One region of the Kitasatospora sp. MBT66 genome, then DNA from elsewhere that is predicted to be linked to it. Evidence: riboswitches for the same ligand, from Rfam matches in the RefSeq annotation. Region 1 holds a riboswitch; each other region holds the start of a gene.
The links. Region 1 has a riboswitch for cyclic di-AMP ahead of BI06_RS35305 (LysM peptidoglycan-binding domain-containing M23 family metallopeptidase). Riboswitches for the same ligand answer to the same signal wherever they lie in the genome.
Positions count from the first base shown of each region.

Region 2: another riboswitch for cyclic di-AMP. It lies ahead of BI06_RS10905 (M23 family metallopeptidase); the one in region 1 lies ahead of BI06_RS35305 (LysM peptidoglycan-binding domain-containing M23 family metallopeptidase).
Region 3: another riboswitch for cyclic di-AMP. It lies ahead of BI06_RS55325 (transglycosylase family protein); the one in region 1 lies ahead of BI06_RS35305 (LysM peptidoglycan-binding domain-containing M23 family metallopeptidase).

Region 1 covers NZ_JAIY01000015.1:25,754-29,019, reverse strand. Annotated here, with positions in the region: gene BI06_RS35310 (DUF2470 domain-containing protein) at 1-485, shown strand, start outside; gene BI06_RS35305 (LysM peptidoglycan-binding domain-containing M23 family metallopeptidase) at 746-1,804, opposite strand; cyclic di-AMP (ydaO/yuaA leader) riboswitch at 1,808-1,971, opposite strand; gene BI06_RS35300 (MFS transporter) at 2,283-3,266, shown strand, end outside.
Region 2 covers NZ_JAIY01000004.1:939,242-942,507, forward strand. Annotated here, with positions in the region: gene BI06_RS10895 (alpha/beta fold hydrolase) at 1-606, opposite strand, end outside; gene BI06_RS10900 (YiaA/YiaB family inner membrane protein) at 714-1,004, opposite strand; cyclic di-AMP (ydaO/yuaA leader) riboswitch at 1,250-1,421, shown strand; gene BI06_RS10905 (M23 family metallopeptidase) at 1,434-2,303, shown strand; gene BI06_RS47945 (hypothetical protein) at 2,367-3,266, opposite strand, start outside.
Region 3 covers NZ_JAIY01000020.1:179,428-182,693, forward strand. Annotated here, with positions in the region: gene BI06_RS41850 (hypothetical protein) at 1-1,436, opposite strand, end outside; cyclic di-AMP (ydaO/yuaA leader) riboswitch at 1,702-1,869, shown strand; gene BI06_RS55325 (transglycosylase family protein) at 1,856-3,133, shown strand.

The DNA.
Region 1 (3,266 bases):
CCGACATCGCCCCGGTGGCCGTCCGCGACCGGGTCCGCGGGCGTCTCACCCTGGCCGGCCGGCTCCACCTCGCCCACCTCGCCGACGACGGCCTCAGCGTGCACCTGCGCCTGGACGTCGCGCACGCCGTGCTCTCGACCCCGTACGGCACCACCGCGATCACCGGCGCCGACCTCGCGGCGGCCGCCCCCGACCCGCTGGCCCGCTACGAGGCCGGACTTCTCACCCACCTCGCCGACGACCACCCCGACGCGCTCGCCGTGCTCACCCGGCTGCTCGACCCGGCGCTGCTCACCGACCGCCCCGACGTCCGCCCGCTCGCGCTCGACCGGTACGGCCTGGTGCTCCGCCTGGACCACCCGCACGGCCACCGCGACGTCCGCCTGGTCTTCCTCGAACCGGCCCGCGACGCCGACGAGTTCGGCCACCGGGTGCACCAACTGCTGTCCGCCGCCGAGCAGGAGCCGGCCGCCCACAGTTCCTGAACCCACCGGAAGCAGAACCGGGCTACCCCGAACCAACTCTGAAGCCTGATCAACTCCGCCGCAGCGGACCCCGGGCACGACGACGGCCGGCCCGGCCCACGAGAAGTCTCGTGAGCCGGGCCGGCCGGCAGGACGGGCGTGTCCCGCGCCCGTCGATCCACTCGGATGCGGCGTCCACCCGGTCCAGCGGTCACCCGACATGACCATTCCGGGAGGTCGTTTCGCCCCGCATCCGGCGGAGGCAGATGATCCGACCGAGGTCAGATCGCGACGTCGTGCGCCCGCAGGTAGGCGATCGGATCGATGTCCGAGCCGTACTCCGAGCCGGTGCGGATCTCGAAGTGCAGGTGCGGGCCGGTCACATTGCCGGTCGCACCGGAGAGGCCGATCTGCTGGCCGGCGGTGACGGTCTGACCGATGGACACACCGATCGAGGACAGGTGCGCGTACTCGGCGTACTTGCCGTCGGCGAGCTTGATCTCGACCTCGTTGCCGTAGGCGCCGCCGTTGCCGGCCTTCACCACGGTGCCGGCCGCGACCGCGCGCAGCGGGGTGCCGGTGGCAGCGACGAAGTCGGCGCCGGTGTGGTGGCCGGAGGCCCACATCGAGCCGGCCACGCCGTAGGCGGTGCCGAGCTTCGGGTTGGCCAGCGGGGCGAAGAAGCCGGAGGTGGCGGCGACCGGAGCCGCGGTGGCCGGCTTCGCGACCGGGGCGACGACGGCCTGAACGGCGGGCTGGGGGGCAGGCTTGGCGGCGGGCTTGGCAGCCGGGGCCGCCGGCTTCGCGGCCGGAGCGGCCGGCTTCACCGAGTCCTGCGAGGTCTGCGCCTTGGCGGCGGGGGCGGCCGGCTTGGCGGCCTCGGCCGGGGCGGCGGGCTTCGCGGCCTCGGCGGCCTTGGCGCCGAGCGCGAGGTGCTGACCCGGGAAGATGAGGTTCGGGTTGGCGCCGATGACCGAGCGGTTGTGCTCGAACAGCGCCTTCCAGCCACCCTCGACGTTCTTCGCGTCGGCGATCTTCGACAGGGTGTCCCCGCCGACGACCTTGTAGTCGACCGGGGCGGCCGGAGCGGCCTCGGCGGCGGGAGCGGCGGCGGCAGCCGGGGCGGCCGGGGCGTTCTCGGCAGCGGCCGGCGCGGCGTCGACGCTGGCGGCGCCGGTCCAGGTGCTGGTCTGCTGCGAGTGGCCGGCGGCCGGGGCCTCGTGCGCCTGGGCGGTGACGGTGGTCACCAGCGGGAGGGCGAAGGCGGCGCCGGTGACGGCGGTGGCGATGCCGATGCGGACGGCGCGGGGCATGGCGATACGACGAGCCTGTGCGGGCATGGAAGCTGTCCTCTCCGACGCCTGCGAGGTGAGCTGTCGGGTTCGGGCTGGAGTTGCCCGGCCGCAGAGAAATGCGGCTTCACCCCAAGCCGGACCGTCAATTCGGGTCCGGCGACTTACCTGTGGGTCCCCCGCTCCTGCCGTACAGAGTTCGTTGCGAACCACCGGGCAGCGGCAGGACTAGGCGTTCCACCCGGTGGCCACCCGGGCTGACGCCGGGCGGTCGCTGAACTAAAACCCATCCGTTCGGGTGAAGCAATGTCGATCTCCGGAGCCCGGGACCAAAGTCCGGAACACCGTGACGCTCCGCATGAAAGGCATGCACAGTACGCACACAATCCATTCACTGCGCGCACGTGATCCGCAACCCTCCGCCGATGTCGTCATCAGTGCGCACACGATCACTCACGGAACGGACATCCCCGACACACCCCCGGTGACCCTTGTCACGTCGGCCCCGTGGGCCCCACCATGGGCCGTGACCACCACCGATGCAGGCACCCTGCGGTTGGGCACCGCGCAGGGACGCTGGGTACTTCTGGCGACGGTGCTCGGCTCCAGCATGGCGATGCTCGACGGAACCGTCGTGAACGTCGCACTGCCCCGGATCGGCACCGATCTCGGTGCCCAGCTCGACGCCCTGCAATGGACGCTGAACGCCTATCTGCTCACCCTGGCGGGCCTGATCCTGCTCGGCGGCGCGCTCGGCGACCGGTACGGGCGGCGCCGGATCTTCCTGCTGGGCGTGGTCTGGTTCGCCGCCGCCTCGGCCGCCTGCGCCGCCGCGCCGACCATCGAGGTGCTGATCGCGGCCCGCGCCGTGCAGGGCATCGGCGGGGCGCTGCTCACCCCGGGCTCGCTGGCGATGCTCCAGGCGGTGTTCCATCCGGACGACCGCTCGGCGGCGGTCGGCCTCTGGTCCGGCCTCGGCGGGGTCTCGGCGGCGGTCGGCCCGTTCCTCGGCGGCTGGCTGGTGGACGGCCCGGGCTGGCGCTGGATCTTCCTGCTGAACCTGCCGCTGGCCGCGATGGTGATCGCGGTGGCCGCCCGGCACGTCCCGGAGAGCCGCGACGAGAGCTCGACCGGGCGGTTCGACGTGCTCGGCGCGGTGCTGGCCGCTCTCGCGCTCGGCTCGATCACCTATGCGCTGACCGCCGCCGGGGGCGGCCTCTCCGCCACGGTCTGGGTCACCGGCGCGGCCGGCCTCCTGCTCGGCGCCGCCTTCATCGTGGTCGAGCGCCGCACCGCGGAGCCGATGCTGCCGCTGGGCCTGTTCTCCTCACGGCTGTTCACCGCCGTCAACCTGGTCACGCTCGCCGTGTACGCGGCGTTCAGCGGGGTCTTCTTCCTCCTGGTCGTCCAGCTGCAGATCGTCTCCGGCTTCTCGCCGCTGGTCTCCGGACTCGCGCTGGTGCCGATCACCGTGATCATGCTGGCGCTCTCCGCCCGGGCGGGCCGGCTG
Region 2 (3,266 bases), on a different contig from region 1:
GTCGCCGTGCACGTAGCCGCGGGTGGCGGTCCGCCGGCCCGGGGTGCGCAGTGCGGAGACCAGTCCGGCCACGTACTCCTCGTGGTCGGCGGGCTTGGGGCCGGGGAAGGCGGCCTTGCGCAGGTAGAGCCCCCAGAACGCGGGCGAGCGGACCAGCAGCGCGCCCATCGCCCGGACCATCGCCCGCTGCAGGGCGGTGGGCGGCACGTTCTCGACGAAGGCGTCCAGCAGGACGATCCCGGCGACCCGCCCGGGGGCGTCACCGGCGGCTCTGACCACGCTGGCGCCGGTGTAGGAGTTGCCCGCCAGCACGGCCCGCTCGACGCCCAGGTGGTCCAGCAGGGCGAGCACGTCGCCGGCGATGGCGGAGGGGGAGTAGTCCTCCCAGAGGATCGAGGACTCGCCGAAGCCGCGCAGGTCCATGGTGATCACCCGGCGGCCGGCGGCGGTCAGCAGCGGGCGCAGGTGCCGGTACGCGGCCCGGCTGTCGAGCATCCCGGGGAGCAGGACGACCGGGGCGCCGTCGCCGCGCCCGGTGTCGTCGAAGGCGATCCGGCCACCGGGGAGGTCGAGGTAGCGGGTGGCGGGGGCGATGGTGCCGTTCATGGGAGCCTCCTCGGGGCGGGGCATCGGCGAGTGCCGATAGCCATAAAGCTAAGGCTAATAGCCTTAGCCGTCAAGCCCTCCCGAGCGGCGGTCCGTACCCGGCCCGGTCAGACCCCCTCCACCTTGAACGGGTCGTGCTCGGTCAGCAGCTTGTCCAGCCGGGCCTGGTCGACCCTGGTGACGAGATCGGTGGTCTCCTGCCGGTCCCGGACCACCTTGGCCAGGGTGAACGCCGAGGTGACCGTCCAGAGCAGGCCGACGGCGAGGAAGGCCCTGGTCCACGGTTCGACCGGGAGGAAGGCGATCCCGAAGCCGAGGGCGGCGCCGGAGAGGGCGAAGGACAGGACGGCCTGGATGTAGTAGGCGGCCGTGGTGCGTGACTGCATCGGTGCGCTCATGGCGCCCAGAATGGCCGCGCGGCTCCGGCCGCACATGAGTAGTCGTACTCAGATGGGACCCCGTTCGTTGACGTCCTCTCACGTTCGGTAGTGTCAGGTGTCATCAAACGTCACAAATCGCCCATCGGGCCGCGTAGCGTCCGATCCATGTCCGGTCGTCACCAACGGATGGCTTGGAATCGGGGGACTCTCGGATTAACGTTTGATAACGCAGCGCGGTCCGCAACGCCGTACCCAGACGGCACCGTGCGCCGTCGCCTAATCCCGCCGGCCGGCCCTCCGGGCAGGCCATGGGAGCCGGGGAACCATGTTCCTTGGGGTGAATCGGCCGGGTCAGGGCACCGCCCAGGCTCAGCCGTAGGAGACCTTCCTGCTCCGAACCCGTCAGCTAACCCGGTAGGCGCGAAGGAAGGAAAGGAGCGCGCCTCCGTGGCGTCGACGCACACCCAGGCACACCCGTCCGGGTCCTCCACCGGCACCCAGCTGCTCGACCATCCGGGCCCGTTCGCCGGCCACGGCCCCTTCGGCGGCCCCGCCGACGAGAGCGCCCCGCCGGCCGCCGACACCAGCCGGCACCGGATGCCCCGTCAGACCCGCGGCACCGCGCCGCTGCTCGGCGTCACCGCCGTCGCCGCCACCCTGGGCGCGACCGGCTTCGCCTCCGCCACCCCGGCCGCCGCGCCCGCCGTGGAGACCCCCGACGAGACCCCGGTCGCGCTCTCCGCCGACCCCGGCCTCGCGCTCGCGGCCCGGATCCAGCAGCAGGCCGACAGCCAGCGCACCGCCGCCGAGGAGACCGCCCGGGTCCAGGCCGCCCAGGAGGCCGAGGCCAAGCGCGCCGCCCAGGTCGCCCAGCAGGAGCAGGCCAGGCGTACCGCCGAGGAGGCCGAGAAGGCCAAGCTCGCGGCCATCAAGCTGCCGGTGCGCGACTACCGGCTCTCCGCCCACTACGGCCAGAGCGCGCGCTACTGGGCGCACCTGCACACCGGCCTCGACTTCGCCGCCGACCAGGGCGAACCCGTCTACGCGGTCGGCCAGGGCACCATCACCTCGGCCGGCTGGGCCGGCGCCTACGGCTACCGGATCGTCGAGACCCTGCCCGACGGCACCGAGATCTGGTACTGCCACCTCTCCTCGATCATCAAGGGCTCCGGCAAGGTCCTCCCCGGCCAGCAGATCGGCAAGGTCGGCGCGACCGGCAACGTCACCGGCGCCCACCTGCACGTCGAGGTCCGCCCCGGCGGCGGCGCCCCGGTCGACCCGGAGACCTGGTTCGAGCAGCGCGGCGTCACCCCCTGACCCCGCCTCCCCCGAGCAGGACGAGGGGCCCCGGCCGCACCGGCCGGGGCCCCTCGCCGTGTTCTACGCCTGCTCCGGCGCCCGCTCGTCGCCGTCCGCCGGCTCCTCGGCCTCCGCCGGCCACTCCCCGTCCGCCGGCTCCTCCTCCTGGGCCCAGGCCGCCTCCTCCTCGGCCCAGGCCGCGTCCAGCCCGGCCAGATAGGCGTCGATCTCGGCCGGCCCCGGCTCCGGCGCCAGCTCCGGGAACTCCGCCACCAGCAGCTCCGGCAGCCCCGGCACCGTCCAGGTCCCGGCCAGCTCCAGCGCCGCCATCGCCGCCGCCTCCTCGAACGCCCCGAAGTCCCCGGCCAGCTCCTCCGGCATCGGCCGGCCCAGCGCCGTCAGCTCGGCCAGGTTCCGGTAGCTGCGCCGCATCAGCCCCTGCTCCAGCAGCCGCCGCGCGCCGTCCGTGGCCATCCCGACCGCCAGCGTCCGGCCGCCGGCCTCCCAGCCCCCGTCGTCCACCGGGTCCAGCACACCGTCCGCCTCCAGCGCCGCGAACGCCGCCAGCCGCTCCTCCTCCGGCAGCTCCCGGAACCCCTCCAGCCAGGCCCGCACCGCCTCTCCGTCGGCGGTGTCCACCCCGGCCGCGCGCAGCAGCAGCGTGTACAGCCGGGGCCAGGTCACCAGGTCCGCCCGGCGCAGCAGTCCGGCCGCCACCTCGCCCTGCCACTCGGCCTCCGCGTGCAGCCGCTCCTGCCGCTTGGCGTTCAGCCGCTTCGCCGCCCGCCGGTGGTCGATCAGCAGCCGCACCGCCGCGCCGTACGCCAGCGGGTCCTGCCCCGGCTCCGGCTGGACGTACAGGTACAGGCGCTCGTACAGCAGGTGCTCCACCGCGGCGGAGGTGAGTTCGGGCCAGCCGTCGTGCATCCTGCCCTCGCCCAGCTCCAACAGCGCCAGCACCGTTCGCAGCGGGCTCTCGGC
Region 3 (3,266 bases), on a different contig from region 1:
GGTTCGAGCAGGGTGCGGGAGGCGACGCAGGACTCGTAGACGATGTCGTCGGAGGGCTGCTGGGGAGTGCGGGTGTCCAGCGGACCGTCCCACCAGTAGGCGTCCTCCCAGGTCTCGTGGCTGACGCAGCTGCGGAAGGTGATGCCGTGGCTGGCGTGCGGCACGAACGCGTGGCTGCCCGCGTCCCGGACGACCACGCCCTCGACCACGGTGCCCCGGGTGGCGTCGCCGAGCCGGTGGAAGTGCAGCCCGTACCGGCCGAGCACCGGCGCGGTGACCGGCGCGGTGCCGTCCGGGCCCCGCCAGGTCTCCTTGGTGTCGGCGCGCGGCCCGACCCAGCGCAGCGCGGTGTGCCGGACGTCGGCCCGGCGGGTGCTGGTGAGGTGGACGTGCGCGCGGCCCTTGGCGCTGCCCTCGACCCGGACGCTGCGGGTGAGGTTGAGCAGTTCGGCACCGACGGTGACGCCCCCTCCGGCGGCGACCCTGGGGTGCGGGTACTTCAACGGGGTGGTCAGGGTGACGGTGGTTCCGCTGACGGACCGGACGGTGACGAGGTCGTAGGCGGCGGCGAAGCCGTCCTGGTCGGGCGGGCCGGTCGGGGTGACGGCCAGTTCGTCGCCGGGGAGCCAGCCGGCGGGCGGGGCGGCCAGGTTGACGACGGTGTCGCCGGCCCTGAGCTCGCGCTCGGCGCGGACCCAGGCGGTCTTGGCGGCGCCGTCCAGCCGCAGGTAGCCGGCGCCGGTGACCCAGAGGCCGACGTCGGTGTCGACCACTTTCATACCGTCACCCTGGAAGCGCTTCTCGTCGACGGCGGGGAAGCGGAGGGTGTGGACCCGGTCGCCGTCGGGGGCGAGGGCGAGGGTGCCGCGGATCTCGACGTTGCCCGCGGCGGCGAGGGTGAGGGTGCGGTCGGCGGCGAAGGTGAGACTGCCGCCCGGCTCGACCAGCAGGGAGCCGACCTCGGCGTCGGTGTCGAGCAGGACCTTGTCGGTGATCCGGACGGCGCTGCGCGGTCCGGGCGGGCCGCCGCCCCAGCCGGCCCGGTCGGACCAGCGGCGGCCGCCCTGGTCGACGGTGGGCGCGGGAGCGGGCGGCTCGGGGGGTCCGGTGCCCGGGGCGGCGGTCGCGCCCGGCGGGGCGGCGCCGTGACCGCCGTCCTGGCCCATCGGGGCGCCCTCCCCGGGCGGGCCGGCGCCGACCACGGCGGCCGGGGTGACGAGCCGGGTCTCGCCGGTCAGCGAGCGGCGCAGGACCTCCTCGCCGCTGATCGCCGCGAAGGCGGTGCCGACGGCCAGCCAGCGCAGTAATGCGCGGCGGCTTACGGGAGTTCGGGGTGGTTCGGGTGGGATGTCCGGTCTGCGATGCTTTGCCCTGCGATGCGCCCCGCGCGGCCTGGCGGCCGGACGGGCGGCGTCCGGCTCCTCGTCGATGCCCATCGGTGCGTAGCCCTCCCCCCGGGCGGCTGCGTCGGCGCCGGCATGGCGCCGACGCTCTGAAGCATAGGCAGTTGTGTTGGCCATGACGGGCGTTGCTGGAAATCGGTCATTTCTGATCATGAAGGACAGCGGTTCAGCACGGCTTTCGTAAACTGTGACGGTAGTCACACATGTTTGCGGTTTGAAGCCGGCTCTGCTTAACGTGCTCCCCGTTCGTGGCCACACGGACCCAGCCCGTCCGCGACGCCGAGTCCTGCCGTCGGGCGTGCTGGCAGCGCAATACATCACGGCAGGAGCGGGGGAACCACAGGTAGTTCGCCCAGGACCGGTCCACGGACCGGACCCGGGCTAGGGGTGAAGCCGCGTCCACAGCGCGGCCGGGCAACTCCAGCCCGAATCCGACAGCTCACCTCGCAGGCGTGGGAGAGGACCACGTCTTCATGCTGCCCACCAACGGCACCCGTCTGTCCGGCCGCACCCGCCGCGCGATCGCCGCCCTCGGCGTCGCGGGCATCGGCCTCACCATCCCCTGCCTCACCGCCGGCACCGCCTCGGCCGCCTCCGTCGCCACCTGGGACAAGGTCGCCCAGTGCGAGAGCACCGGCAACTGGAGCATCAACACCGGCAACGGCTTCTACGGCGGCCTCCAGTTCACCAACTCCACCTGGGCCGAGTTCGGCGGCACCTCCTTCGCCGCCCGTGCCGACCTCGCCACCAAGGACCAGCAGATCGCGATCGCCGAGAAGGTGCTCGCCGTGCAGGGCCCCGGCGCCTGGCCGGTCTGCTCGGTCCAGGCCGGTCTGACCAAGGGCGGCACCCCCGCCGCCGTGGACACCTCGGCCGCCGCCCCGGCCACCAAGACCCCGGCCCCGGCCGCCAAGCCCGCCGAGAAGCCGGCCGCCAAGCCCGCCGCCGAGCCCGCCGCGAAGGCCGACACCCCGGCCGCCTCCGACGCCGCCCAGCAGCGCACCGGCGCCCAGGACTGGCAGAAGTGGCACCGCCAGGCGGGCCAGGAGGCCTCCGCCGACTACACCGTGGTCGCCGGCGACTGGCTGTCCTCCATCGCCGACAAGAACAACGTCCAGGGCGGCTGGGAGCGGCTGTACGAGCTCAACCGCTCCACCCTGTCCGAGGGCCCGCACAGCATCTACCCGGGCCAGCACCTGGCCCTCGGCGACCGCGCCGAGGCGAAGGCCCCGGCCGCCGACAAGTCCGGCAAGGGCTTCGACTGGTTCAACCGCGCCAAGGACGCGCAGAACGGCTCCGGGACGGCCGCCAAGCCCGCCGCCGAGCCCGCCGCGAAGGCCGAGACCCCGGCCCCCGCCCCGGCCGCCACCGGCAGCATGGCCGCCGCCGTCTCCTTCGCCCAGTCGAAGGTCGGCCAGGCCTACGTCTACGGCGGCACCGGCAACGGCGGCTGGGACTGCTCCGGCCTGACCCAGGCCGCGCTGCGCGCCGCGGGCATCTCCGTCCCGCGCGTCGCCGCCGACCAGGCCGCCGCGTCCACGCACGTCTCGCTGGACTCGCTCAAGGCCGGCGACCTGCTGTTCTGGTCCAACAACGGCCAGGACTCCGGCGTCTACCACGTCGCGCTCTACATCGGCGACGGCAAGTACGTCGAGGCCGCCAACCCGAGCTCGGGCGTGCGGGTCCAGACCGTCGCCAACTGGGCGCCGGACTTCGCCGGCCGGGTCTGATCCGGTAGTACCTCGGCCCCCGGGAGAGTCGTCGCTCCTCCCCCGGGGGCCGAGGCAGGCCCGCGGACGGCACCTCCGCGGAGGGCAGAGCGGAACGCCGAGGGGCCCGGGAGCGGTTCGCTCCCGGGCCCCT